DNA from 2 places in the Paenibacillus sp. Pae15 genome. Region 2 is predicted to be linked to the other one. Evidence: riboswitches for the same ligand, from Rfam matches in the RefSeq annotation. Region 2 holds a riboswitch; the other holds the start of a gene.
The links. A riboswitch is a leader RNA that binds a small molecule or an ion and turns the genes downstream of it on or off. The one in region 2 is predicted to bind cobalamin.

Region 1 (14,631 bases), on a different contig from region 2:
AAGGGTGGAGAAGGATTTGTCCGCTGTTCTTACGCGACTTCGGTTAATCAGCTGATTGAAGCGATTGATCGAATAGGCAATTTCATCAAAAAGCTTTAATTAAACAATATTATCCATTTTCAAGCCTCCCAAAAACTGGTATATTAGATGTATTAAAGATTCATATTTTCATAGAATATGAATCTTTTTCTTTATAGGTCTAAAGATATGAAGCGGGAGGGATGAAGAATGGCTTTTCCGGAATATCAGCTTCGGCAATACATGAATAACGGCTGGATTCGCGAGAATGATCAGAAAGCCAAGTGGATTTTTGGAACAGGAAAACGTGCTTCGTCTGCCTTATCTTTAGAAGATCATATTTACCTTTTAAGACGCGAACTGGAGCGCCTTGTACAAAACGGAAATGACCTGACATCACCGGAAGTAGTGAAAATCAGTATGGAGCTTGATCTCAAAATAAATGAATATATGAATCTTCATCAAAAGGGCCGGTCTTGACCGGCTTCTTTTATGAGATCGAAAGAAGTGTAAGTGAGCAGCAGAGTGCCAAAACGTCAAATGGTCAGCTGTAAGGATGATTTTCAGCGCAGCAGTCAGGTTTTTCGTGCTTCCTCCTTATTCTTAAAAGCTTTGAAAGAGCAGGTCTTTTATGTTAACATCATAAAGGATATGTTGGAGAATCGGGGTAGAGAGGGAAAAACACGAGGGGAGAAACCGGCGTGAGAAGGAATGGGCTGCTCTGCCTGCTGCTGATGATGTTCGTACTTGCTGCAGGCTGCGGCGGAGGATCGAAGGCGGATGTGTCAATTTTCATGATAGGATCCAACGGGATCCCGAATGAAGCGGGAGAAAAGTTGCAAGCCTCGCTGCAAAGTGAAATAGGTGAATCGCCCAGTGTGCAAGTATTGGCGGCGCCTATATTTTCAATGGAGAAGCTGATCGTCGAAATAGCGGCCGGTCAGAACGGCATTCTGATGATTCCGGAGAATCATTTTAAAGCGATGGGCGAGCAGGGCGGTTATGTTCCGCTGGACGATGTGGCCAAAGCGGAGGATTTTCCTGAGGGCGTTCTGGAAGTTACGGAAGACGGCAAGAAACAAAAGCATCTGTACGGCATCCCGATGGATCAAACCAAATGGTTTACGGAGCTCGAATTCGACGGCAAAAATCTGTTCGCGTTCATTCCGGCCAATGCGCCGGACAAAGAGAAAGCGAAGCAGGTCATGAAAATAATTGCCGAGAAATAATTGTGCATGCCAGTCATGCAGCGGACAACAACATAGCGGTTCAGGTGCCCGCACAGCCAATCAACGCTTGCGGGTTAAAAGGGAAGCCGGTGTGAATCCGGCGCGGTCCCGCCACTGTATACGGGTAAATGCTCTTCATGAAGTCACTGTCTGGAGCAGACGGGAAGGCGAAGAGCTCTGGCTCAGCGAAGCAGCCCGTAAGTCAGGAAACCTGCCTGAACATGCATTCGATGCAGCCTTTCGAGGAAAAGGGGCAGACGCGCAGCCTGCCGGCGGCATATCGACTTGATGTCGACTGCGGCCGCCAGGTTTGTCAGAGTGTGCCTCTGCTTCGGAGACGATCCGAAAGCAGGGGTCTTTTCGTTTTTTGAATGATGATAAGGAGATGGACCTATGTATTGGGATAAGACGACTCGCATAAAAAAAAGGCTGCTTGCAGCCGTTCTGAGCCTGGCTTTGGCGGGAACGCTGGCAGGATGCGGAAGCACTGCGCCAGCGCCGGGGCAAGGTCAGCAGGCGGAATCGCCGAAGGCGGGCGACGCCAGGCAGGAAGGGACGGTCACATCGGCCAAACGGACGACGTATCCGCTCACCGTCAAAGACGCTACGGGTAAAGAATTTGTTTTTGAGAAAGCTCCGGAGCGCATCGTTTCCACTTCACCGAGTGAAACGGAAACGCTCTTTGCTTTGGGGCTCGGAGATCAGGTAGTGGGCGTATCGGATTTCTGCAACTATCCAGCCGAAGCGGCGGCGAAGCCGAAAGTCGGCAGCATCATCAAGCCGAACGAGGAAGCGCTCGTTGCGGCCAACGCCGATTTGGTCATGACGGGGGTATCCATGAATATGACCGTAGTGGAGAAGCTTCGCGGACTGAAGGTGAATCTGTTTAAGGTCGAGCCCAAAACGTTAGACGATGTGATGAGCAATATTCTGCTCATGGGGCAAATCTTCGACCGCCAGGAGCAGGCGGAGAAGCTGGTCGATTCGATGAAGGCCGAACGCCAAAAGGTACTGGATGCGGTGAAGGATCTGAAGCCTGAGCAGAAGAAAAAGGTATTTGTCGAGTTTTCCCCCGGCTGGACGGTCGGTAAAGGCGAGTATATTGACGAGCTGATCAGCCTGGCCGGAGGAATCAATGTGGCGGGCGGCGAGAAAGGTTACGTAAAGCTTAGCGAGGAGAAGGTGATCGCGGACAATCCGCAGATTATTCTTTATCCGACGGGGATCATCGACGAGAAGAGCAATAAGCCGATGGATCAGTTGATTCGCGAGCGCAGCGGCTGGGACCGGATTGAAGCGGTGAAGTCGAACCGGTTGGTCGGGTTGGACAAGGACATTATGAGCCGTCCGGGTCCCCGGATTACACAGGCATTGACGGAAGTAGCCAAAGGAATATACCCGGAACTGGTGAAATAGATGAAGCGTAAGCTGTGGATTTGGGGCGGAGCCGCCTTGGCCCTGCTTGTATTCGCCGTTTCTGCGGCAGTATCGATCGGTTCGGTCCGAATTCCGTTCGGTCATGTCTGGGGAATCGTACTTCATCAGCTGCCTTGGATCGGTGAACGAATCCAGGGGGATTGGAGCGAAGCTTCGGAACAAATCGTATGGAGGGTCAGGCTGCCAAGGGTAGTGCTGGGCATTCTGGTCGGTGCCGCCCTGGGGTTGGCCGGCGCGGCCTTTCAGGGCGTACTCCGCAATCCGCTTGCCGATCCGTACACGCTGGGCGTTTCGTCCGGAGCATCGGTGGGCGCGGCTTTTTTGATCTTGTTCGGTCTGCAGTATACGCTCTTTGGGGAGTGGACGGTACCGGCGGTAGCGTTCTTGACCGGAGTACTGTCGCTCTGTACGGTGCTTTTGCTGGCACGGACCGACGGCAAGCTGCGTAAGGAAACCGTCATTCTGTCGGGTGTCGTAATGCAGGCGTTCCTGGGCGCCTTCGTCTCGTTAATGGTGGCGATGTCGGATCAGGTGATCAACGAAATCATCTTCTGGCTGATGGGAAGCCTGGCGCTGCGGGGCTGGACTTATTCGCTGGTGCTGCTGCCGTATTTGGCTGCAGGCTCCGCAGTGCTGCTCTGTTACGGCCGGTCGATGAATTTGTTTGCGCTCGGGGAGCGGCAAGCGGCGCATCTAGGCGTCCATATCGAGAGGACCAAGCTGATTGTCCTGATGGCGTCTACTTTGATCACTGCGGCGGCCGTATCCGTGTCGGGGGTGATTGCTTTTGTCGGGCTTCTGGTGCCGCATTTGCTTCGGCTGATGATCGGACCGGATTACCGCTTGCTGCTCCCCCTGTCTCTAATTGGCGGCGCGATTTATGTGCTGCTCGCAGATACGCTGGCCCGAACGCTGCTTAGTCCGACGGAGATTCCACTCGGGGTCGTGACGGCGTTTATGGGGGCTCCATTTTTTGCTTATTTGCTTCGGCGGAAAAAACGGATGGTGCGTGAGTGAAAGGAGGCCGGCGCGATGATTCAAGTAGATGTGGAAGAGGTGTCCAAGGCATTCGGAGCGCGGGAGGTGCTCCGGGGAGTCCGCTTTCGGGTGAAGCCCGGTGAATGGTTCGGTATTCTGGGACCCAACGGAAGCGGGAAATCGACGCTGCTTCATCTGATTACCGGCCTGGAGCCGGCGACTGCGGGAAATGTGCGGCTGGATGGCAAGCCTGTGGCATCCTGCTCAAGGAAAGCCTTGGCGCGGCAGATCGCGGTGCTGGAGCAGGATGCGCTGCCGCCGCTCGGCTTCACGGTGCAAGAGGTGATCGAAATGGGACGCTACCCGTATCAAAACTGGCTGGGAGACGAAACGGCGGATGCCGCTGCGCTGGTAGAGCGGATTATCGCTTGGCTGAAGCTGGACTCCCTGCGGGAGCGAACCATCGATCATTTGAGCGGCGGTGAACGTCAGCGTGTAGCCTTGGGGAAAGCAATGGCGCAAGAGCCCAAGCTGCTGCTGCTGGATGAACCGACAACATTTCTGGATATCGGGTACCAGGTCGAAATGATGGATATGGTTCGCAAATGGCAGCAGGAATGGGGGATGACGGTCATTTCGGTGCTGCACGATCTGAATTTGGCCGCTCAATACTGCGACCGTCTCCTTCTGCTGCATGAAGGAGCGACGGCGGGAATCGGTACGGCTGAAGAGGTGCTTCGTGCCGATCTGCTGGAGCAGGTGTACGGAACGCGGCCTCACATTCTTGCGCATCCGGACAGCGGTGTTCCGCAAATCTTACTGGGAAAGGGAACAAGATGATGAGCAATAACCGATTGGAACAAATCATTGCGGGTATCGCCCCTTTGGATAAACGGAGTATAGAGGAGGCGGCGCGTCATCTCGATCAGCTGACCAAGCCGCCGGGAAGCTTGGGCAGACTGGAGGAGGTGGCCAAGCAGCTTGCGGGAATCCGCGGGGAGCCGATACCGGATCTGGGGAAAAAGGCGGTCGTCGTCATGGCTGCGGATCACGGCGTATGCGAAGAAGGCGTCAGCGCCTATCCGGCCGAGGTCACGCCGCAGATGGTGCTTAACTTTCTGAATGGGGGCGCGGCGGTGAACGTGCTTTCGCGCCACGCCGGAGCCGACGTTCTGTGTGTCGATATTGGTGTGAACGCGGAGCTTTCCGATTCACGGCTAAGGTCTCATAAAATTCGCATGGGCACGGCCAATATGGCTAAGGGGCCCGCGATGACGCGGGAGGAAGCGGAGGAAGCGGTTCTGGTCGGTGCGGAGATAGCCGCTGAATTGGTGCGGGATGGCTACGGCTTGATCGCCACCGGAGATATGGGCATCGGCAACACGACGGCCAGCTCGGCCATCTTGACCGTACTTGGGGGTACGGATGCGGCCGAAGCCGCAGGGCGAGGCACCGGAATCGATGACGAGCGCCTGCGGCACAAGCAGGCTGTGATTCGCCAAGCGATCGAGCTCAATCGTCCGGATGCAGCCGATCCGATGGACGTGCTGTCCAAAGTGGGGGGGCTTGAGATCGCCGGCTTGGCCGGCGTCATCCTGGGGGCGGCCAAGCACCGCTGTCCGGTCGTCATCGACGGGTTCATCTCCTCGGCTGCCGCTTTGGTCGCAGCCCGATTGGCACCGCTCAGCGTACGGTATATGATCGCCTCGCACCTTTCGCAGGAACAGGGACACGCGCGTCTGCTCGAAGAAATCGGACTGACACCGATGCTTGTGATGGACATGCGGCTTGGCGAGGGTACGGGCGCCGTCCTTGCTTTTCCGCTGATTGAGGCTGCGGTCAAGATCATGAAAGAAATGGCGACCTTCGCCAATGCGGGTGTTTCCGGTGCGCTTCCTGCGGAGCAGCTGCAAGGATGAGCCGGCGGGGACTGAAGGTGCTTGTAACGGGCGGGGCCCGCAGCGGGAAGAGCTCTTTTGCGGAAAGCTATGCGGCAACACTTGGCGCACAAGGTCTTTACATCGCCACGTCGCAAGCCTATGACGATGAAATGAAGGAACGCATCGCGATGCACCGCCGGGAACGGGATGAACGAGGGTTTCCGTGGATTACGGCGGAGGAGCCGTATGATCTCGCCGGGGCGCTTCTTAGGGCGAAATCGCCCGTCGTGCTTGTCGATTGCCTGACGCTGTGGCTGTCCAATTGGCTGCTGAGGCTGGAACAAGAGCCGGAGACCGGGCGGTTGGACGGGCTTGAGGCCAAAATTGACGAGCTGGCGGAGGTATTCGGTTCGCTCGACCGTCCGGTCGTTCTGGTTACCAATGAGGTAGGCAGCGGTCTGGTGCCTGAATATAAGCTCGGTCGGGTGTTTCGGGATCTGTCCGGGCGAATGAATCAGCGGCTGGCCCGCATAGCCGACCAAGTGTTTCTGGTCACGGCGGGAATTCCGGTGGAACTGAAAAGCCGGGCGTTTCACTATTAGTACGGTGCGGAGGAACGGACTTGCTGTTTTATAGTTTGCAAGAGTTGATGTGGATGGTGCTTGCGGCGATAGTGATCGACTGGGTCATCGGGGACCCCGCATGGCGTTGGTTGACACACCCGGTCGTTTGGATCGGGCGGTTGATTGCATATTTGGAAAACCGCCTGTATCCGATTCCGGTGAAACAGGAGAGTGAATCGGCCGCAGAGGCGCGCCGTGCCCGTTTGCGCGGAGCGGTACTGGCCTTCTTGACGATCGGTCTGTCTGCCGGAAGCATTTGGCTTATGGTATGGCTGGCGGATCAAGTACATCTATGGGTTGGTTATGCCGCCAGCACCTGGTTTATCTCGACTACGATCGCCGTCAAGGGGCTGAAGGACGCGGCGATGGCGGTATATAAACCTTTAAGCGAAGGACGTATCGATGAGGCAAGAGAGCAGGTCGGCTTCATTGTCGGAAGGAACACTTCGCAGCTCGACGAGCCTGAAATTACGCGGGCCGCGGTCGAGACCGTAGCCGAGAACATTGTGGATGCATTTATTTCTCCGGTTTGCTATGCCTTGGCGGGAGGCGCTCCATTGGCGATGCTGTACCGCGCTTCCAATACGCTCGACTCGATGGTGGGCTACAAGAATGAAAAATATATTCATTTCGGATGGGCTTCGGCCCGCTGGGACGATGTGATGAACTGGATTCCCGCAAGGCTGGCGGGTCTGCTGATCGTGATGGTTGCGTGGTTCAGCCCCGGGCTTCGTGCAGGAAGAGCCGCGCGTTCGATTGTGCGCTTTGCCCGGCTTCACCCGAGTCCGAACAGCGGCATTCCGGAATCGGCCGTCGCTGGAGCACTGGGTATCGAGCTTGGCGGAGTGAACGTTTACCACGGCCGCACGAGCGAGCGGGCACGGATGGGGTGGCCGCTCAGAGAACGGGAGCGAGAGGACATCCGTCGAACCGTCGGGATATTGTACGGTGTCAGTTATCTGGTTGCGGGGGGATTGCTGTGCGGGCTTTTTTGGCTTTATGGATAACGTGGGGGTCGGCCTGTGCGGCTGCTTTTCAATTTCTGACCCGTCTTCCCGTGCCGGTGAAGCTTGATTACAATGACGCTTTGTTTCGCCGAAGCGTCGTTTTTTATCCTTTGGTCGGCTTGGTGCTCGGAGTTCTTCTGATGGGTGCGGGGAAGCTGCTGTATATGGCTTTGCCTCCGCTTCCCGCCGCCGCACTGCTGCTTTCGGCCTGGGTGCTGCTGACCGGAGCGCTGCATCTGGACGGCCTGATGGATATGGCGGACGGCATATTGAGCCACCGTTCGCGCGAGCGGATGCTGGAGATCATGAAGGACAGCCGGGTCGGCGCTATGGGCGTCGTAGTATGCGCGCTGGTGCTGCTTCTGAAATGGTCTTTGCTGCAGGAGCTTTTTCGCACCGGGACGCTGAGCTGGCTGCTGCTGCCGATGGTTTTGCTGTGGAGCCGGTGGTATATGGTGGTTGCGATTGCCGGCTGGCCCTATGCGAGGCAGGAAAAAGGCGGCGGTATGGGGAGTTTTTACCGCGGCGTCGGATGGAAGCACATTGCGGCCCATAGTGCGCTGGCTGCACTATTATCCGCAGCTGTGCTCCTGACCGCACGGGCGCTGGGTCTGCACTTGGCAGGGGGGCTGTGGCCTATGCTGGCATTTGCGGGATTGACTCTTGGCGGCGGTTATCTGATGAGCGAGTACATTCATCGCAAGCTGGGCGGTTTGACCGGAGATACCTATGGGGCTATGAACGAGCTGCTGGAGGTGCTGCTGCTTCTTTTGCTTGTGTTGATGACGGGACAGGGGGAATGAATGGATGCTGGAGCGATACGGACACGGCGGTGATTTATGGACGGCGGCGGAAACCTTTGGGATGCCCAAGGATCAGTTTCTCGATTTCAGCTCGAACATGAATCCGCTTGGGCCTCCGGAAACGGTGGGATTCATCTTCAGCAGCAGGTGGAAGGAAGTCGTGAACTATCCCGATCCGGCTGTGAGAGAGCTGACGCGCAAGCTGGCGGCAAAGCATAAGGTGGACGAGGACTGCATTCTGGTGGGCAACGGGGCGGCGGAGCTGATCGATCTGGCCGTACGGGTGCTGCGTCCCGGCCTGACAGGGCTTGCGAGGCCGTCTTTTGGAGAATATGAAGAAGCTGTGGCAAAAATCGGCGGGCGGGTGTACGATATTCCGCTATCCGAGGCATCGGGATATGAACTTAAGCTTTCCGATGTAAAAGAGGCGGCAAGCCTGTGCGACTTGCTGTTTCTGGGGCATCCGAACAACCCTACGGGGCGGCTGCTGCCTGGGGAAATCGTGTCCTGGCTGGCGGCAGGCGGCATTCCGGCCATTATTGATGAAGCGTTTCTTGACTTTAGTCCCCGCGAGGAGGAGCTTACGCTGACGCGTACGGCAGCAGAGAGCTCCAGCCTGATGGTCATTCGTTCCATGACCAAATTTTATTCGATCCCCGGTATCCGGCTCGGCTATATTGTAGCGAATCCCGAACGGATTCGCCTGATGAAGCGGCTGCAGGTACCGTGGAGCGTGAATGCTTTGGCGCAGTGGATCGGCAGCAGTGTGCTGGAGGAGCGGGAATACGCGGTGCGCACGCTGGAATGGCTGAAGGAAGAGCGGGAGGTTCTTACCGGAAAACTCCGGAAACTGGGGCTCCGGGTGATTGACAGCGACGCCAATTTTATTCTCTTCTCGCTTCGGCCGCTCGGCCTTACGGTTCAGGCGCTTCAAGCCGAGATGGGACGAAGAGGGATTCTGGTGCGCGATGCGTCGCTTTTTGCCGGATTGGACGAAACCTGGTGCAGAGTAGCGGTCAAGCTGAGGGAACAAAACGAAAAGCTGTTGGCCGGTTTAACCGAAGCTTTGAGCGTTCTGCAGGGCTCGGCGGAGACCGAGGATGCTGTGCCTGCCGCGGTGGGAACTCCTGATCGCGGGCTTGCTCCTACACTCATGATCCAAGGCACGTCTTCGGATGCGGGCAAAAGCCTGCTGACGGCTGCGCTGTGCCGTATCCTGCTGCAGGATGGCCGGCGCGTCGCGCCGTTTAAATCGCAAAACATGTCGCTGAACTCCTACGTCACGCCGGATGGCAAAGAAATCGGCAGGGCGCAGGGGATGCAGGCCGATGCCTGCCGCATTCCCGCGACGACGGATATGAATCCGATCCTGTTGAAGCCGAAAAAGGACATGATCTCCCAAGTCGTCGTGCACGGCAAGCCTTTCCGCGATCTTGACGCCAGGACGTACCGGGAAAAATACCTGCCTGAGGCGGAAAGGGTTGTAAAGGAAGCGCTGACCCGGCTGCGCAGGGATTTCGACGTTGTCCTCATTGAGGGGGCGGGAAGCCCCGCCGAGATCAATCTGAAAAACCGCGATATCGTCAACATGCGGCTGGCGGGCTGGGCGGATGCGCCTGTGCTCCTGGTGGCGGATATCGACCGCGGAGGGGTATTCGCTTCGATTGTAGGCACGCTCGAGATCTTCACTCCGGAAGAAAGATCGCGTGTCAAAGGATTTATCATCAATAAATTCCGCGGGGATATTAGCCTGCTGAAGCCCGGACTGGATTGGCTTGAGCGACGGACGGGGAAGCCCGTGTTGGGCGTGATTCCTTATCTGCCCCAGCTTGAACTTGAAGATGAAGATTCCGCATCATTGGACCGGAGGCTGGCGGAACGTCAGATCGGGGAGAAGCAGCCCGGCATGCTGGACATTGCGGTGCTTCGCCTGCCGCGCATATCCAATTTCACGGATGTAGATCCGCTGGAGTACGAGAGGGACGTTCGCTTGCGGTTCGTGGAGACGCCGGAACAGTTCGGCGAACCGGATGCAGTGATCGTGCCGGGAAGCAAAAACACGGTCGACGACCTTCTTTATTTGCGAAACGGGGGACTGGAACGGAAGCTGGTGGATTTTGCCGAGAACGGCGGGTGGATCGTCGGCATTTGCGCAGGCTATCAGATGCTCGGCTGCAGGCTGCTGGATCCGGAACTGGTGGAATCGAATCAGCCGGAGCTGAGGGGACTGGGCCTGTTTCCGACGGAAACCGTCTTTGCCCGGGAGAAGAGAACGGTGCAAGCTCAAGGAACAACGGGTCTGTACGCCCGGCAGGGACAGCGGTTTCCTATTACGGGTTACGAAATACATATGGGCCAAACTTCGTTTCTTGAACCGGTCGAGCATCCTTTTTTGCTGCTGCCGGCCGCTGATGATACGGAGCCTGCCGCGGATGGGGTCGTGAACGGAGACGGCCGCCGATTCGGCACGTATGTGCACGGTATTTTGCATAATGACGATTTCCGCAGGGCCTGGTTAAACCGGATTCGTGAAAGTAAAGGGCTGGAGCCGGTGCCGGCGGAGCTTCGCTTTCAGGAGCGTCGTGAAGCCGCATTTGACAGGCTGGCGGCGCATGTAAGGCAGCACTTGGATATGGACCGGTTGTATGAGATGATAGATCGCAAGGAGGGATAGCGGATGAGAATATATACGAGGACGGGCGATGCGGGTCAAACCGGCGTGATCGGAGGACGCGTGGATAAAGATGACGCAAGGGTGGAGGCTTACGGTACGGTCGATGAGCTGAACTGCTTTGTCGGACAGGCGATGGGTTTCCTTGACCCGGAGCGGGATCAGGATTTGCTTGCCGATTTGCTTGAAATTCAGCATGAGCTGTTCGACTGCGGCTCGGATTTGGCTCTGCTCAAGCAGGAGCTGCGTCCTTATAAGGTGACGGCGGAGATGGTGGACCGTCTGGAGACATGGATCGACAAGTACGATGCGGAGGCCCCGGAGATTCAGCGGTTTATTCTGCCCGGGGGAAGCCGGGCTTCCTCCGCGCTGCATGTATGCCGGACCGTCTGCCGCAGGGCAGAGCGCCGGGTGGTGACGCTGGCCCGTACACAGCCAATCAATGAAGAAGTGCGCCGCTATTTGAACCGATTGTCGGATTTGTTCTTTACCGTGGCCCGGGCGGCCAACAGCCGCGCAGGGATTCCCGATGTGGAATATGCGCGCAGCGCCAAGGTGTTCCGCCGAAAATGACAAGCTATTACAAACCTCTTCAGTACATCGTGCCGCCGGAGGATGACGGCATGTTGCTCCGGACGGTTTTGCAGCAAAGGATGGGGATTTCCCGCAAGCTGTTGTCCCGGCTGAAGATGACGGAGCAGGGCATTCTGCTCAACGGAGAGCGCAGGTATATCGATGTCAAAGTACGGGCGGGCGACAGGGTGGAAGCCCGCATGGAAGTGGAAACGTCAGATGACATATTACCCCAACCGATCCCGCTCGACATACTTTATGAGGACGAGGAGCTGCTGGTGCTGAACAAAGAGGCCGGCCGAATCGTTCATCCGACGCACGGACATTACACGGAAACGCTGGCCAACGGCGTGGTTCACTATTGGTTGGAAAAAGGGGAAAGGTTCCGTTTCCGTCCCGTTCACCGTCTCGACCAGGAAACGTCGGGGGTGCTGGCCGTTGCCAAAAACGCGTATGTACACCAGCAAATTTCCGAACAAATGCAGACCACCGGGTTGAAAAAAGAGTATGTCGCCTTGGTGCATGGTGTGCTGGCGCTCGATGAAGGAACCGTCGATGCGCCGATCGATCGCGACCCGCTGTCGCCGCATCTTCGTATCGTCACCGACACCGGTTACCCGTCTGTAACGCACTATCGCGTAGAACGCCGCTTCCGGAATGCGACGTGGGTTCGTCTATGGCTGGAGACAGGCCGTACCCATCAGATCCGCGTTCATATGAAGCATCTGGGACACCCGCTCTTTGGTGATAAGCTCTATGGTTTGGAAGAAGCGGAGGAACCGTCAACGTCTGTCTTCATCGGCCGTCATGCGCTGCATGCCGCTGTGCTCGGGTTAACCCATCCGATATCCCGTAAATGGATGGAATTTCATGCTCCGCTGCCGTCGGACATACAGCAGTGCCTGGATAGACTGGAATCAAACGAATAAAGCCCAAAACCGCCGTTCTTCGTAAAGAACCGGCGGTTTTTTGCGTACCGCAAAAGCTACTGCAGCATGCCCAAGTACTCTTTCACCACTAATTGCAATTGATTCATTGCGGCAGAGGACGGTACGAATAACCGGCCCGATAACCCGCCGCCGGTATTGCCTGCCAGATAGTTAACCGGGTAAGGAATAACCTCCACCTGCTGCTCCTTAAAGTGTTTGATGGACCTTGACATGTGAAAAGCGGAGGTGATCAGTACAGGGCGGGTCAATCCCTGCCGTTCCAGAAGCTCTTTGGCGTTCCGGGCATTTTCCTGCGTCGTTCGGCTCCGATCCTCCAGCAGGATGGCCTGTTCGGGCACGCCCAAGGCGATCAGCTTGCGCTTTGCCAGCTGACCTTCGTTAGGGGTATCGGCGAACACTTGGCCGCCGGAAATGAGAACCGGCAGCGGATGCCGGGCGTACAGCTCCGCAGCCGATACGACCCGATGCAGAGTGTAGCCGTTCAGATGTCCTGTACCGTCGATGTCCGGGGTTCCTGCGATGGCTCCTCCGGTGAGTACGACGTAGGTGTCTCCTTCTATGGATGCGGGCGGGGCATAGCGATCTTCCAGCGACCGAAGGGCCGCTTCGCCGATCAGCGGGATCGATGACAAGTACAGCAGGAAAGCGAGGGCCAATGGAATAAGCCACGATCTGCGGCCGCAGCGATAATACAGCCATAATGCGGCAAGCCCTAATAAAAGCACAAAGATGCCGGGCGGAATGAGCAGGCTGTAAACCAGTTTGATAAAATAAATAATCATGTCGTATCTCCTTTTGGAAATTCGTAAGAACGGCTGAATAACCGGGCAGGACGCAGATAATGAATCCGGGAAAGTTGCGGTATTCTTTTCCATTATCGGTATTGCGTCGTCTGATTTCAACTACGGGCTTGCCGCCGCTGATTTGCAGGCGGGCTGCCAACATCGGTATAATGTAAAGTAAAGAAAATCTATACCATGGGACGAGGATGGAGCAGATGAGCAGCAAGCACAAGTTAACCGTATATCAATATCCGCAATGCGGCACATGCCGCAACGCATTAAAGTGGCTGAAGGAGCAAGGATGGGATGTGGAAGCCATTCACATCGTAGAGCGGCCTCCGACCGTATCGCAACTGCAGGAAATGATTCCTTTAAGCGGCCTGGAGATCAAGAAGTGGTTCAACGTATCGGGAGAAGTCTACAAGGAAATGCAACTGAAAGACAAGCTTCCCTCCATGAGCGACGAGGAGAAGATCGCGCTGCTGGCGTCCAACGGCAAGCTGATCAAGCGCCCGGTAGTGACCGACGGTTCCAAAGTAACGGTCGGGTTCAAACCGGAAATGTATGCCGAGGTGTGGGGCCGGGCGGAAGCATAAAAGGAGGGTGATCGAGGATTGCAGCCCAGTCGTAATACAAACAAAGGTAATTGGCTGTGGTATATCGGGGCCGCGGCGGCGTTCCTTCTGACCAAAGGCAAAGGCCTGCTTTCGCTGCTGAAATTCGGTAAAGCCGGCGGGGCGTTGGTTTCTATGTTCATCTCTGTTGGAGCCTATGCTTTGATCTACCCTTGGGGCTTTGCCATAGGCGTGGTGCTTTTGCTCCTTGTCCACGAGTTGGGTCATGTATGGGCCGCCAAGCGCAAAGGCTTACCGGTGACGGCCCCCGTATTTATTCCTTTTCTCGGCGCATTGATCAATATGAAAAGACACCCGAGAGATGCGGAGACGGAGGCTTATGTAGCGATTGGCGGTCCGACGCTCGGGACGCTCGGGGCTGTTGCCGTGTTTGGAGCGGCTTATGCGCTGGATCATCCGCTGCTCTATACTGTGGCCTACGTCGGGTTTTTCCTGAATCTGATCAACTTGCTGCCGATCCATCCGTTAGACGGAGGACGCATCGCCACGGCCGTTACCCGTTGGCTTTGGCTGGTCGGATTGATCGGCGGATTGGTCATTATCATCTATTTGCGTTCGATTTTATTTTTCATCATCTGGGCGATGTTCGCCTACGACCTTTACAAAAAGTATGTCAAAAACCGCAACCGGGGCGAGGAGCGCATGGTGACCGCGAGCTTTTCCGTTCCGGCAGAGCCGTTAATTGCCCAGGGATACATCATTCCCGGAACGGAGCACAAAAGGGAACTTCCTTTCATCACGTATTCCAGTCTGGAGGATGGGCAGCAGTACGTGAAGGTGCTTTGGGACAGCCTTGATTTTCAAGGTACGGTGCCGATGATGAGCCAAGGCATCATCCAGAGGGCGTACGTGACGCGGCTGGAGCATCTTCAGAAGGAAGACGGGCTGCATCTGATGATCCACTGCCGGATCGATTACACACATTATGAAAATGACAAATATTACGAAGTGCCCGCCGCTTCCCGCTGGAAATTCGGTATTGCATATGTGCTGCTTGCCGCGTTTCTGATCGCCATGATGTCGCTTGTGCATCGGTTTTCCGGCC
Region 2 (14,631 bases):
ATTGTCGAGGAAGGTAAGATCTCGCAAGCCGCAAGACGCTTACACATCGCGCAACCGCCGCTGAGCCAGCAGCTGAAACTGCTGGAAACCGAAATGGGTGTCACGCTGTTGGAGAGAAATACGCGCAGGCTCACGACCACCGAGGCTGGAAAATTACTGTACGACCGGGCAAAAATAATACTCGAACTTGTAAACGGTACCATGGAAGAAATCAAGGAATTGAGCGAGGGAGTGCGGGGAACGTTAGCCATCGGCACGATTGCTTCTCTGGGCGCCAAGCTTTTACCGGAACGAATTCATGATTTTCAAAAGCGGTATCCGGAGGTGCGCTTCCAGGTATGGGAGGGGGATCCCAATCGGGTGATGGAATTGCTCGAGAATCGGATTATTGAGCTCGGCATCGTCAGACTGCCCGTCGATAACGGAATGTTCAATATGATCAACCTGCCTGCGGAGCCTCTCGTTGCAGCCATGAGCCGCCATTGGAACATTGGGGATAACCAACCGTACGTAAAGCTGTCCGATCTGGAAAACAAGCCGCTGATGCTGCTCCGAAGACAGCAGGGCACCTCGATGTATCATCATCGGATGTACATCATGGATCTGGTGGAAGACGCCTGCCGGGAAGCCGGATTCGAACCCAAAATCATCTGTGAAAGCAACGACATCATGACGCTGCTAACCTGGGCCAATCATGATGTAGGCATTACCATCGTCCCCCAATCCGCTATGAACCTCATTCCGAATGCAGGGCTTCAATTCAAAGAGATCATAGAACCTTCCATTATGTCAAGGCCTTCCGCCATCATCTGGTTGAAGGGACGGTACCTTTCGACCACATCGAAAAAATTTCTGGAATATTTTCCATTGGACAAGCCCTGCCTGGAACAGTAGCCGTGCAGTATAAAGGGCAGCCTGCCGTTGAAAAACACGGCGGCCGCCCACCTGCGGATCTTCTTCTCTTCTGGGCGACAATGAACCAAAAAGGTCGAGTAAGAGAGCAAGTATAGCCCTCTACTCGATCTTTTCAGTTTGGTAACGAAAAGTTAAGAAAACAGGGCCGTCCCTGCGTAGTTAAAAACTACTTATGGGACAGCCCCAATGATACAAATGACTGTTCATCATAACCGCAGCAGATCGGACTGCTCTTTCTTCAACTGCAGGGCCGATTTCATCGCTTCTTTACGCACCAGTTCACGTACGGCTTGAGTATTCTCGGCAAAGAATGAGTCGCATCTGCTCAAGCTGTACAATGCTTTTTTGGCAGCCTCGCAGGCCATCTTTTCACTTTGCAATAAATAATAACAAATGCGGTAGCAGTCATTTTCGTGTTTCTTTAAAAATGATATGCGATCCTTTATTTCCATAAACAGATCATCCCTAACATATCTTACTTACTTCATTATTTTAAGGGGTTTTCATTTGCTGGATAGTACTATTTTCTTCTAGTACCCATAATGAAGTATACAGAAGCAATATAAATAAAAGGTAAACAAAAGCTAAACGATTTCTTAACTTTAAGCCGCCGCTCTTTTGCAATTTTCAGCCTTAGCGTTTCGTTTAGAGGGTAACTATAACCAATACATATCACTGGGGTTGATCTTATGAAAAAAGCGGCTCTGGATGACGCCGAATGAATCACAGGCCGAATCTTGCATTCGGATGAGGATTTTGATAGACAAAGTCACCTCATTCGTGTTATAGTTCAATAAATTCATGTTACATAATGCAATGCGACGACCGCCAACGGACAAGTAGCATGGATTGACGCAAACGAATTGCATACATACTGAATCAGGTGCCTTTGCGACAGCAAAGGGTAACAGGGAATCGGGTGCAAATCCCGAGCGGTCCCGCCACTGTATTCGGGGAGTTTCTCCCAGCATGTCACTCGATCATCCATCGGGGAAGACGGGAGAACACGACGATCCGAGAGCCAGGAGACCTACCTGATTTATGCACCCCAAGGCCTTCGAGGAAAGGAGTGGTGTACGAACGATAAAAGCGACGATCACGCCAGGCTGATCTTGTCGTCTATTGATGCGTACCCCTAACCAATCCTGCAGGATTGGTTTTTTTGAGTTTTACAACGATTTGCCAGGGAGGAAATGTACAATGATTTCTAAAAAAGCAATAAGCACACTGTTGTTGGTCTCCGGATTTACCCTGTACCTGACTGTCAGCGATCCTAAGTCCGCCTATGCCATGCATATTATGGAAGGCTTTCTTCCCTACGGATGGGCGATCTTCTGGTGGGCCGTGTTTATTCCGTTCTTCATTCTCGGGCTGCGGTCCTTGATGAGAATTACGAGAGAAACACCGGAGCTAAAAATTATGCTGGGAGTAGCCGGTGCTTTCATCCTTGTTCTGTCGGCGCTGAAAATTCCTTCCGTGACGGGAAGCAGCTCGCATCCGACGGGAACAGGTCTCGGCGCTGTCATGTTCGGACCGCTGCCCATGAGCGTGCTGGGCTCCATCGTCCTGCTGTTTCAAGCTCTGCTGCTTGCCCATGGCGGGTTGACCACTCTTGGAGCCAACGCCTTCTCTATGGCTGTTGCCGGCCCCATGATCGGTTATGCCGCTTACCGGTGGATGATCAAATCGACGGGAAAACAAACGCTGTCGATCTTTACGGCGGCGGCGCTGGCCAACCTGTCTACGTATGTCGTCACTTCCATTCAACTGGCATTGGCGTTCCCGGCAGAGAGCGGCGGCATTTTGGCTTCATTCGTAAAATTCGGGGGCATTTTTGCGATCACTCAAATCCCTTTGGCCATCAGCGAAGGACTTCTTACGGTACTGATCTGGAACTGGCTGAAAGCCAACAGTTCGGAAGAATTATCGATTTTACAGCGTAAAATGAAAGGAGCATAACTCTCATGTCCCATCAGAAAACGAACCTTCTCATCCTGATTGCCGTCGTCTTGTTGGCTGTTCTTCCGCTCCTGTTCGTCAACGGCGAATTCGGCGGAGCAGACGGTGCCGCTGAAGAAATGATCACCGAGATTCATCCTGCTTATGAACCCTGGTTTGCTCCGCTGATGGAGCCTCCGGCAGAGACCGAAAGCATGCTGTTTGCGCTGCAGGCCGCCATTGGCGCCGGTTTTATCGGCTTTGCCTTCGGATGGTTCAAGGGTAGAGCCTCCAAATCCAAAACCACATGATCAAGCTGATCGATACATTTTCTTACACCAACAGGCTGCGTTCCGTTTCCCCGATGTGGAAAAGCGGATTCGCAGCCGTTCTGATGGTGCTGTCTTATTTGTCCCATCCTGTGACCCAGATGATGATCGTCGGCTGGCTGTTCGTCTGGATAACCTTGTACGCCCGGATTCCCGTCAAAGCGTACAGCCTGCTGATCGGAGCCTCCTGCCTGTTTTATGCGGCCAGTCTGCCGGCTATTGTCATCGAGTTTACATCCGCCGGCCCGGTTTCGCCCGATGGAATGATCCTCTTTACGTTTGCGCGGTGGACGTCTTATGTTACAGAAGCGGGCATTTACGAAGCGGGCAGCTTGCTGGCCCGGATCATCGCATGCTTATCCTGCCTGGCCTTTGTCATGCTGACGACGCCTATGTCCGAGCTGTTTCAGGTGATGAAAAAATGGCGTGTGCCTTCTCTGGTGCTGGAATTGATGATGATCATGTACCGCTTTCTCTTCGTACTTTCGGATACGGCACAACAGATGTATACGGCTCAGAGAGCCCGCGGCGGCCAGACCGGCTTCTACCGCAGGCTGAACGATACGGCAATCCTGATCGTCCGGTTGTTCGGCAAGTCGATGCATCGGTACCAAGGGCTTTCGCAGGGCTTGGTAACCAGAGGCTTTGCCGACAGCATTCAACTGGCGCCGGTTCAAGCCGCTGCCCTGCCCTTTCGTTATATATGGGAAAGCCGTATCGGAGTGATTTTATTACTGCTAATCGAGCTGTGGCTTCGCTGGGGGGAAATGCTGTGAAATCCATTATGGAGGCTTACGATGTACGCTACAGCTACCCGGGAACTCAAGCCGAAGCGCTTCAGGGCTTGACCATGAGCCTGCCCGAAGGCAAGAAAACCGCCATTTGCGGCCATAACGGGTCGGGCAAATCGACCTTGTTCCTGCATGCGGTCGGCATTCACCGCCCGGCTTCCGGAAGGATGCACTGGAAAGGCGCTCCCATGTCCTATCGTGCGGATGATCTCAAAAAGCTGCGGCAGCAAGTCGGACTGGTGTTCCAGGACCCGGAACAGCAGTTGATTTTGAGTACGCCGTATGAAGATATTTCCTACGGTCTTCGCAATGCCGGGGTACCTGAGCATGAGATGATCCGGCGCATCCAACATATTCTTGGTACCATGGGTCTGGAGCATTTGGCTAATACACCTATTCATCACTTAAGCCTCGGTCAAAAAAAGCGTGTCGCCCTGGCCGGCGTGATGGTCCTCGAGCCCGAGCTGCTGCTGCTGGACGAACCGACCGCTTACCTGGACCGCTCATCCGAGCAGCGGCTGGTGGAGGAATTGGACCGCATTCATGCCCAAGGCACCACTGTCGTGATGGCCACGCACGATATGAATTTGGCCTATGCATGGGCGGACTGGGTCCTGGTGATGGACAAAGGGAAGTGTTTGCTGGAAGGCACGCCTTTCGAGGTGTTTGAACAGGAAGACTTGATCCTGTCGCTCGGTCTGGAACCGCCTTTGCTGCTGCAGGTTTGGTCCAGTTTACCCGAACACGTGCGTGCGGAAAGTTTTCCTCCCCGCAGCATGGCTGAGCTGAAGGAGCTTATGAAACAATTGTAAGCATGGGAAAGAGCCGGTTCCCTTGCTATATCTTGCCTGGGAATCGGCTTATCATGACAACTGGAGCTCCTCCGCCTGACCTTCGGCTAATCCTGAGAGCCGTCTGACCTAATCATTTGTGCAATCGATCCGCCTTTATTGTCTTCTGCACATGACTGCGGTCCAAAAACTTGTCAAAAAAGATTTGGTCTGCGGTGACACCACATTCATTCAACTTATTTATAGCTGCATCGATCATTCCTGGAGGCCCACACAGATAGGCTTTGCTGAACGGTACCTGAATCCCCGGATGATCTTTGATGTGTTCGGTGACCAGACCGCGGGCTCCTATCCAATCGCTTTCCATTGGTTCTTCCGACAATACCGGAATGAAATGAAAAGGCGCGTTCCAGGATGAAGCAATCTCAGCAATGATATCCAGACAATACAGGTCCCCTTGCGTGCGTGCACCAAACAAAAGTAATACCGGAATGTCCCCTCCTTGTTTGGCGGCTTGTTCCAATATTGCTTTTATTGGGGCTAAGCCGCTGCCCCCCGCCATGCAAACTATTGGTTGAACGGAAGGCCGCAGATAGAAAGACCCGTAAGGGCCCGTGACAGTCACTTTTTCGCCTGTCCGGTCCGCTGCATTCAACCAGCCGGTCATTTCTCCATTCGGCACTCGGCGAATAAAGAAACTTATCTCTGTCTGTCCCTGTTTTTTCGGCGCATCCGCAAACGAGTAGGAACGGGGTTCCTTAATGCCAGGGACCGACAGATCCGCATATTGGCCGGCTTCGTAAGAAATGCTTTCGTCCAGTTCTATCCTGATTTTTAGAATGTCATGTGTCAACGTTTCGCTCTTGCGAATAACACCGTTAACAGATTTTACTGTATGATGCGGACCTTCTGACGAAGGGTCAATCAGAATCGTCAGATTACTTTTGACAATGGTTTGACAGGCAAGGATATATCCCTGTTCAATCTCTTCCGTGTTTAACGTGTAGGAAAAATCCATGATCGATTTTACTTTCCCTTCCACTAAGCGGCATTTGCAAGTAGCACAAGTCCCCACCCTGCAGTCATGCGGTAAAGGTATCCCTGCCGACAACGCCCCCTGCAGCAATGTCTGGTTTGGTTCTACCGAAAATTTGTCACCGGTGGGCAGTACATCGACAAACCGTGGTTCCGTTGTTCGATTGAATATCCTAGCAAGTAAATTCGCCATCGTAATTGTCCTTTCCTCATAATGAGTAAAAAAGACAGATCCGGATTGAATCTGTCTATACGGTTTTTGAGTAGAGCATAGCGCCTGGAATACTAACTGACTCTTGTTTCGTCGAACCAGTCAGGCCAGCCAGCTCTTTTGTTCGCTTCTCTTGCCAGTATTTTTTCTTCCGGTGTGGCATAGAGCAAATCCATTTTTTTCAGTTTTTGCTGGACAAACCGGAACCAAAGCGGCGGAACAAGCGCTATTAAGAAACAAATAACAAGTGATGGCATCTTATTGTCAATGGTACTTGGTTTCAATTCATAAAAGGGGGCGTAGCTATCAATATGATGGTGTGCATGTGTCGTGATTTCCACACCGAATACCCGGGAAAAAAATGTGCGCTGTTCCCACGTGTGACGGGGGTGAAACGGTGTGCCCTCCGCCCTGATAAGTCCGTAATGTTGTGTATAGTTGAAAACTTCGGCAAGCAGCTTTGCTACAACCAAATGAATCGTTACAAGCAGTGCACCCAGCCACCCAGAAACATAATAGAAGCTGCCTATCAACAGAGCGAATAGCACAAACATTTGGGTGATACGGCTGCGCCATGACCAAACCGAGCGACCTTTTTTTCTTTGACGCTCTTTTTCAATCTTGTATGATTCCTTGTAAGAATGCCATGTTGCCCGAAATATAAACTTGTAGACGGATTCCCCTCGACGGGGAGTATCGGGGTCTTTCAATGTTCCTACATGAATGTGATGATTATATACATGCTGGATATCTTTTACAGGGTCTCCAAAGTATACGTTTAATGTAGTGCCCAAATATCTTGGAAACCAGTGTCTTCTGTGAAACAATTCGTGAGCGATGGGCAAGTTGGGGGCATTACCCAAAAATGCAGCTGAAAATATGCATCCGGCGTAAGCAAGCACCGTCATAAACGCAGTAGGTTCGCTAAATCCTTGTTGAATGCGCCAAGCAAAAGATCCAAAAAGCAGAATCATTAACGGGAAGTGCAGGTATAACGCAAAATCTGCTATCCAAGGATTCTTGATCTTTCTTTCCGCTTCATCTTCTTCGGTTATATAATCAGCTACTAACAAGAAAACGAGCACTCCCAAGAAACCGATCCACACCCATTGACCACCTAGCATATACCCTGCAACCCCAGCAAGCACCACTATGATGTTAAAATAGTACCTTAAATAATCTAACATGAGATATTCCTCCTCTCCTTTTTCCCATCGATGAGTCCGTGGACAAACCTATTCCGCAACAGGACTTTTCGAGATAACGCCGAATTCGTGAGTAAGGATTTCAAGTCTCAGGATGTTCCTCCCTTTTTCAGAAAGCGTTATCAAGTCAATCGATAAAAATGGATAGCTTTGATAGATTACGGAAGGGTTCCTTCAATCGTTTATAAGCCCTGTTAACCAGACACACGCAAGACCGGCTTGATCGTATGGCCACTCTCGGAGTCTTCCGCAGCTTGATTGATTTCCTCAAGATCATAGATCTTAATGAGTTTGTCATACGGGAACAGGCCCTGTTTATACAACTCAATCAATTGAGGAATAAAGATTTGCTGTACCGAGCTCCCCATGAGAACCCCTGTAATCGTTTTTTCCGAAACGAGACCTAAATGATCAAACTCCACTTTTGTTCCCAATGGCGGTGCACCAACAACCGCAGTTGTTCCAAGAGATTTGGTGCTTTCGACCGCCTGTCTTAAAACTTGCGGAACACCGCTCGTTTCAACCGCATACTTTACGCCTCCGGTAGAGATCTCTGTAATTTTTTGTACAACATTGTCCACGTCCTTGCCATTGATGGTGTGGGTGGCTCCGAGTTCTTTCGCTAATTCCAAACGGCCGTGATTAATGTCGATTGCAATAATGGTTGTGCAGCCTTTGACCTTGGCCGCCATGATGGCGCTCAATCCGACAGCTCCACAGCCGAATACAGCAATACTGGAACCCGGTTCCGGTTGCAATTTGTTAAGCACTGCACCGCTGCCGGTTGAGATACCGCAGCCTAGCGGAGCAAGGATTTCAAGCGGAATATCTTTCGGGACTTTTATAACGTTTCGGTAATGGGAAACCGCATATTCCGAAAAGGAGGATTGCCCGAAAAACGTGGAAATTTCCTGTCCATTTTGTTCGATCCGCTTGGTGCCGTCCGGCATAATGCCGCCAAAATTCAACAGGCTTATATGGACACATCCGGCGGGTCTACCTTGGAGACAAGCATCACACTTACCACATGAGCTATAAGACAACACCACATGATCCCCCGGTTCAATCCCTTGCACTGCTGCCCCAACCTGTTGCACAACGCCCGCACCCTCATGCCCTAATACAATCGGTAATGGAGAAGGTATCATCCCGCCTTTGACACTTAAGTCAGTATGACACATTCCGACAGCGGTAATTCGAACCAATACCTCCTCTGCCTTCGGCTCATGTTGCAGGGTGACTTGTTCCACGCTGAATTCGCCTTGATTGCGGGTTACCACTGCTTTTATTTGCACAAAAATCCCCTCCCAAAAATATTCAGTATATGATAATTTCATCGATTGAGGCGATATCCCCGGTGATGAATTTTATCTGCCCGGACGCCCGCCGGTGCGGGTACCATTGTGATCCGTTATACTTCAATTTCTATCCTTTATTGATTCGCTTTCCCTCAAAAGCGCCGGCGCCTTTCTTACTCCGGAATGTTTGGTAAATCGAGGGACTTAGGAATATTTATAACGTGGGTATCAACATAATTAAGCAGCCCTTCAGGACCGAATTCATGTCCAAAACCCGATTGCTTCACACCACCAAAAGGCAAGTTCAAATCCAGGCCCATGAGTGATGCTGTATTAATCATCGTGGTTCCTGCCTGAATGCTCCGTGCCACCCGTATTGCGTGCTCTTCCTCGCCCCAAACAGAGCTAGTCAGACCATAGATACTATCATTGGCCAGAGCTATAGCCTGTTCTTCATTATCATAGGGCAAAATAGGTACCGTCGGTCCAAACTGCTCTTCCACAACAACGGAGCCATTGTACTCAGCATTCAAAATTAACGTAGGCTGCATAAAGTAGCCCTTATCAAAAAGTTCATGATGAAGCACCCGTCCCAGCTTGATCACCGTTGCCCCGCGACTCTCCGCGTCTTCAATTAATCCCTTTACGAATTTCACCTGTAATGCGTTGTTCAGCGGGCCTACCGTCACATCCGGATGAAATGGATCTCCTACCCGAATCCATTTATTTGCGGCTTCAATGTACTTCTCTACGAATTTGTCGTAGATGGGGCGGTGTACATAGATGCGCTTTGAATTCATGCAAATTTGTCCTGTTGTAAGAAAGTTGGAAATTACAATCCGGCGCAGCGCTTGCTCATCATTCACGTCAAAATCACTGAGGATAATGGCGGCATCGTTCCCGCCTAACTCCAATGTAAGATGCTTTATTGTTTCGGCGGCGGCCCTCATGATGTGCTTCGCAGTTTTGGTACCGCCCGTAAAGGCGATTTTGGCGACCTTCGGGTTCGTTGTAAGTTCAACACCGACATCCGATTCACCATGCACAACATTAAGAGTACCTGCCGGGAATTCAGAAGCAATAATTTCCATTAATTGGCTAACTGCAAGCGGAGCGAAAGGGCTTGGTTTCAGCACTATCGTATTCCCGGTGAGAAGAGCCGGAACGATCTTGGTGATGGAAAGCGCGATCGGATAATTCCAAGGGGTAATAGCGGAGACGACTCCTTTAGGATCCTTCGTGATGATGGTCTTGCCGTTGTCATGTTCCTGTATTTTATCCTTCAGGACTTCTTTCGCCATATTGGTGGCAAAATCCATCCACAAGGTGGCAAAAAAAATCTCCCCTTGAGAATCGTAAACTGGCTTTCCGTGTTCACGGGATAGCAACTGTGCTAATTCTGGGGCCTCAGCTTTCACCTTTTCGGCCGCACGCTGCATACGTTCTATGCGCTCGTCAATAGGTGTCACCGACCAAGAAGAGAATGCTCTTACTGCAGCATCGATCGCACGAATGGCGTCATCGCGCGTATTCAGAGGCCCATAGCCCACTACCTCGCTGGAATTCGCGGGGTTCTCACGGGCATATTGTTTATCGGCTGCCACTTTCTCCCCGTTGATCAACGCGTGAACAACCACGGGCACTGTCTTATTTACCATAGAAAATTACCCTCTTTCAAATGAATTAGTTTCGTAAAAAGCTGGCGCAGCACATGCGCCGATCTTTCTGGATTCCCGCCGAAGTCCGAAATTCACGCAAGTGCAAGGATCGCCTTCAAACCAGCGCATTGTTTCTACCCCGGCATCGCGTCTCATGATGCCAATACGAGTCCCATAATTCGGCTCCCATACCACAAGTGATTTCCCTTTCATAGCACGCTCATAATTAATCGTTGCCGGAAAGACCGGAAAGATAATATGTTCATCCGTCGTAACAAAATCATGAAGGACACTAGCATAAGGCGCCTGAAATCTTTCATGTCGGGTTAACCTTCCATCCGAACTAATGACACTGAAAGATACTATCGGAGTACCTGGACCATCTGCTTAATAGCGGAAGGCTAGCATCTCCCCTGTTTTAGGATCGATCTTAGGATATCCAGTAAATGGGCCCTTGTATTGACCATCAAAATTGTACTGTCCCATCGTTTCAAGTGTATCAGCGTCCATAAGCATTAACGGGACCATTCATCTGGGACAAAGAGCCTTCCGGAATGAAAGATTGCATTGATACTTCCAAAGTTACGCGGAACATTTTCTCCGCCTTCAGCTGGAGGCTCATGCACAGTGGTCAGCAAGAGACGACGGCCGGCCTTGCGTTGCGCCTTGTATTGCTCCGTTTGTACATACCGATTGCGATAAGATACTTTTCCATTTTCAACGCGAATCGCATGGACCATGCCTTCCCCCAATAACCAGTTATGTTCTTCAGCAAGTGGAGGGTACATTAGATTGAAACCGTTTCGGTACAACGTACCGTTAAGACCTTCAGGCAATTCGCCCTCGATCACACATAACTCTTCCGCGTCCATTTCAGCCATAATTGGGGCATAGTTACCTATTAGTCCAAAGACCTTCGGGAATGCTTTCATCTTATCTCCTCCAAATGAATCAAAAGATCTGTTTTAATCCGTCCTTGAAAGTGATAGCATGCCTTAAGTCCAACTGCTTCATCGGCTTTTACTTGCAAAAAACCACTCCTTTATTTGTTTCGAGATCAGCAAAGCGATTTGAAAATGCTTACAAAAATAATATTAAGATAAACAGAACCGCTTTTATATACTAATACTGGTTAAAATATTCTCCTTTTTCGACTTACTTAGTTAACCATTTTTTATATTTTACAGCCTATTGTTTTGTACTTTTACACAAATACCCGTACGTATTACAACCTTTTTTGGGGTCGATCAATTGAGCAGGAGGATTGCCGTTACTTTCCTTGAATAAGCCCTTTTCGGGTCTGCTTTCATTGCTTACGTATGAATTTAAAGTCGTTCAATTCCTAATTCATGTTCAACATGCCTTGAGATAGCGCTAATGCCGCGCACAAAAAAAGGTATCACACCACATTCGTGGCATGATACCTTTTTTATCCAAAATGCGCTCGGTTACAATCCCCATTTACCGAGAAACATGAGTATTTTTAGCGCCAAATAGGAATCAATGAATCCTTTCGCACTTGTGATATCGAGTTCGCTTATTTCCTGAACTCGTTTTAAACGGTATCTAATCGCGCCCATCGATATTGTCATTTGAACAGATGTTTGCTGTATATTCCCCTGATTTTCCATATAATAGTATAATGTTTTTAATAGCTCCGCGTTGTTTTCTTCATCATACGCTAAGAGTTCCTTCAATAATCCTGTTGCAAAGCTTTCCAATTCTTTCTCATCCTTAGTGCAAAGAAGAATCCCCAAAGAACCCATCTCATCAACAGAGATAACATTTGAGGTCACTCTGCCCCGCTTGGCCATTATGATGGATTTGTTTGCCTCCTCATATCCCTTGCGAAACGTATCAATGCCTTTGCAGAGGGAACTAATGCCTAGAATGGTCTTATTATCTGCATAATTGTTAGATATAATATTGACTAAAAACTCTCCAAAGGTTTTTAATTCAAACTTCATTTGTGCTACAACTTCCTGGGGGATTAAGGCAATAATTTTATCCAGTCTGCTTGCAACAAGACAGCCCTTTCCATAAGACAACAATTGAGACTCCAACGTATCCGCAATACTTCTTCTTAATTCCATTAAATAAGGTTCGCGTTGATGTATATTAATCTCATTCGTATGCTCTAGATTAAAAACAAAAACATAATGGGGCTTATTGAGATTATAGCCAAGTAATTTCATGCGATAAGAAAGATTCTCTATATCCGGTTTATCACTAAGGAGTTCATTCAAAAACTCGCCTTTTATTCGCTGCTCTCTCTCTATTGCCGTACGTTCTTGTAAAAATTGGATTGCACACATCGTTGAAGCACGTTCCAGTGAAATGGTTTCCATCTCATCAAACACACCCTGTTGTTTAATTAACGAGATATATCCGCACACTTCATTCCTCAATAACACAGGAGATATGAGACGCTCGTGCTGCCACCCAAAATCGCCAGGAACCGTGACATGAACCGTTCCTTTTTCCTCTATCAAGCGCTTCACTCTTTGTTCGTTTTTTTTGAGCGAAAGATCAACAAACCTACCAAATTCATGAGGTGTGTAGTTTCCATATGATTCAAACAGGTTATAGTTTTTATCCTCAAGGACGGCGGCAGCACCAAGACTTTGGGCCAAAATTTTGACTATGCTGGATAATCCTCCACCTTGAATCAGGACTTTTGACAATTTTTCATTTATGTTTAGAGCCTTCTTTAATGCTTCTTTTTGTTTTTCAATCCTGTGATAGGCTCTGTCCAGTTCATTAGCCAAATTTTCACTTTCATAGAATGGCAGCACATCCTCAATTTCTTCATCCCAATCATCAATCGTTTTGCCAACCCACCGGCAATAAGGGTCACCCTTCCCAATGCACTCGAACTCTTTAAAAAGAATGTTCGCGCCTAAACATTCTGTACCGTAACCACCTGCATAACCGATCATTGTAGCGCAAACGGTCTCATCATGATAACCAAAATGTTCTATATGCTTCTGCGCTTCAGATGAATAATTCCAATAGGCCTCGGTGTAAAATTTTCCTGTCTCCCAGTCGGCTCGCATTACAACGGAGCCGGATTTTAGATAGCCATTTAATTCGTTTATTCTGTATCCGGCCCGAAGTAAGTCGTCTTCGGTTGTCCATAAGAACTTTTCTCTCAAATATTTCACATCATTAATGCCACACTGCCAACCATAACGCAGTAAGAAACCTTTCGCCCGCTCGCTGCCTAAAGCGGCGATCAGATCTTTGCGTAAGATTCCCAGTGCGTCTAGCCCAATAAAGGTACTTTTTAGATCGCCAAACAAGTCCCTTACCTCATCTGTACTTAAGGATAGTAAGTCCCCGGAAGGAAACAGTTTTTTCACCATTGAAATGTCTCCCTTCGTTGTATCAATCTATGGGAAAATAAAAATTTCTAGTACTATCTCTTCGTATCCTGTCCTCCTTCCTCGTTGCCCAAAAAATGATAGGTAACGAACCAAACTCCTCAGCCATCTGTACGATAAACGTCCTTCTTCCGTGTTTAGCGATTCTTCTAAGGGAAGAGCACGTAAAACGAAAATAGGTCGGTAGTTAACGCCGACCGACCCTTCCGTAAGACATATACACTTGCTTAATAGTTCACTTTTTTATCAAACCATGAGGGTCTATAACAATGTTTTCGATACTGCAATAACAATCAATCCACAGATTAGATTAGACATTCCATATAGTGGTTTATGATCAAATATTATTACAAGTGTTTTTATTTGTCAACGCTTTCATTGGGATTTTTTATAATTAATTGCAGATGATTATCCAGAAATGTGGTAAAGTAAGATGATCGAAGTATATCAGAGTGATGTTTAAAAGAGGAAATGTTCTGGTTACGATATCTTCGCATTCTTCAAATTCATGTTGGGTATCCATAGCGTTTGGTCTTTCAGAATGATGGTCTCCGCGGCTTTCCGTTTTCCTGTCTTTTGGATACTCAATACCGAGCAAACCGAAAGTTATCCATATGCTCCTCACAACGGCCACCCCCTTATTTTTGTTAACCCCTTTGGAATTTATACGAAATTATACCAAATGACTTTCTAAAAATAGCTTATCTGTGATTTTTCTCATATGATCAAAGCCGAATTTCATTTATGATCGATGTATAAATCAAAAAGGCGGTGGATGCTATGTTATGTTCCAAAATTCTTGTCGCTTATGACGGTTCCGATCAAGCGGAGAAGGCACTGCTTAAAGCCGTTGAATTGGCTAAACTTAATGAGCAGATCGAGATCCTAGTGCTGCATGTCGTCTCTCCTTCCGCTCCTTATACGGGCTATGAGTATATTCCATCTCCGGATATCATTGAGCTGGTCATGAAGCAGGGCAGTAAAACCTTGCAGCAAGCTGAAAAGGTCTTAGCAGGGATCCCCAACAAATGGAACAAAGCTTTACATAAGGGCTATCCCGCCGAGACCATTCTCGAT

Region 1: it holds a riboswitch for cobalamin, as region 2 does, so the genes downstream of both, NR121_RS18345 (ABC transporter substrate-binding protein) here and NR121_RS23555 (energy-coupling factor ABC transporter permease) in region 2, are expected to answer to the same signal.

What each region holds. Positions count from the first base shown of each region.
Region 1 is NZ_JALJRM010000024.1:4,702-19,332, reverse strand. Features, by position in the region: gene NR121_RS18360 (aminotransferase class I/II-fold pyridoxal phosphate-dependent enzyme) at 1-99, shown strand, start outside; gene NR121_RS18355 (aspartyl-phosphate phosphatase Spo0E family protein) at 229-498, shown strand; gene NR121_RS18350 (hypothetical protein) at 720-1,247, shown strand; cobalamin riboswitch at 1,273-1,480, shown strand; gene NR121_RS18345 (ABC transporter substrate-binding protein) at 1,641-2,663, shown strand; gene NR121_RS18340 (FecCD family ABC transporter permease) at 2,664-3,701, shown strand; gene NR121_RS18335 (ABC transporter ATP-binding protein) at 3,717-4,502, shown strand; gene cobT (nicotinate-nucleotide--dimethylbenzimidazole phosphoribosyltransferase) at 4,502-5,581, shown strand; gene cobU (bifunctional adenosylcobinamide kinase/adenosylcobinamide-phosphate guanylyltransferase) at 5,578-6,144, shown strand; gene cbiB (adenosylcobinamide-phosphate synthase CbiB) at 6,165-7,172, shown strand; gene cobS (adenosylcobinamide-GDP ribazoletransferase) at 7,145-7,975, shown strand; gene NR121_RS25195 (cobyric acid synthase) at 7,980-10,649, shown strand; gene NR121_RS18300 (cob(I)yrinic acid a,c-diamide adenosyltransferase) at 10,653-11,219, shown strand; gene NR121_RS18295 (RluA family pseudouridine synthase) at 11,216-12,148, shown strand; gene NR121_RS18290 (YdcF family protein) at 12,205-12,951, opposite strand; gene NR121_RS18285 (arsenate reductase family protein) at 13,167-13,547, shown strand; gene NR121_RS18280 (site-2 protease family protein) at 13,566-14,631, shown strand, end outside.
Region 2 is NZ_JALJRM010000043.1:9,881-24,511, forward strand. Features, by position in the region: gene NR121_RS23545 (LysR family transcriptional regulator) at 1-894, shown strand, start outside; gene NR121_RS23550 (hypothetical protein) at 1,122-1,367, opposite strand; cobalamin riboswitch at 1,780-1,967, shown strand; gene NR121_RS23555 (energy-coupling factor ABC transporter permease) at 2,116-2,874, shown strand; gene NR121_RS23560 (energy-coupling factor ABC transporter substrate-binding protein) at 2,880-3,164, shown strand; gene cbiQ (cobalt ECF transporter T component CbiQ) at 3,161-3,958, shown strand; gene NR121_RS23570 (energy-coupling factor ABC transporter ATP-binding protein) at 3,955-4,785, shown strand; gene NR121_RS23575 (2Fe-2S iron-sulfur cluster-binding protein) at 4,898-5,992, opposite strand; gene NR121_RS23580 (alkane 1-monooxygenase) at 6,085-7,197, opposite strand; gene NR121_RS23585 (NAD(P)-dependent alcohol dehydrogenase) at 7,410-8,510, opposite strand; gene NR121_RS23590 (aldehyde dehydrogenase family protein) at 8,687-10,171, opposite strand; partial or broken gene NR121_RS25440 (carotenoid oxygenase family protein) at 10,178-10,699, opposite strand; gene NR121_RS23595 (carotenoid oxygenase family protein) at 10,687-11,103, opposite strand; gene NR121_RS23600 (XylR N-terminal domain-containing protein) at 11,620-13,536, opposite strand; gene NR121_RS23605 (universal stress protein) at 14,335-14,631, shown strand, end outside.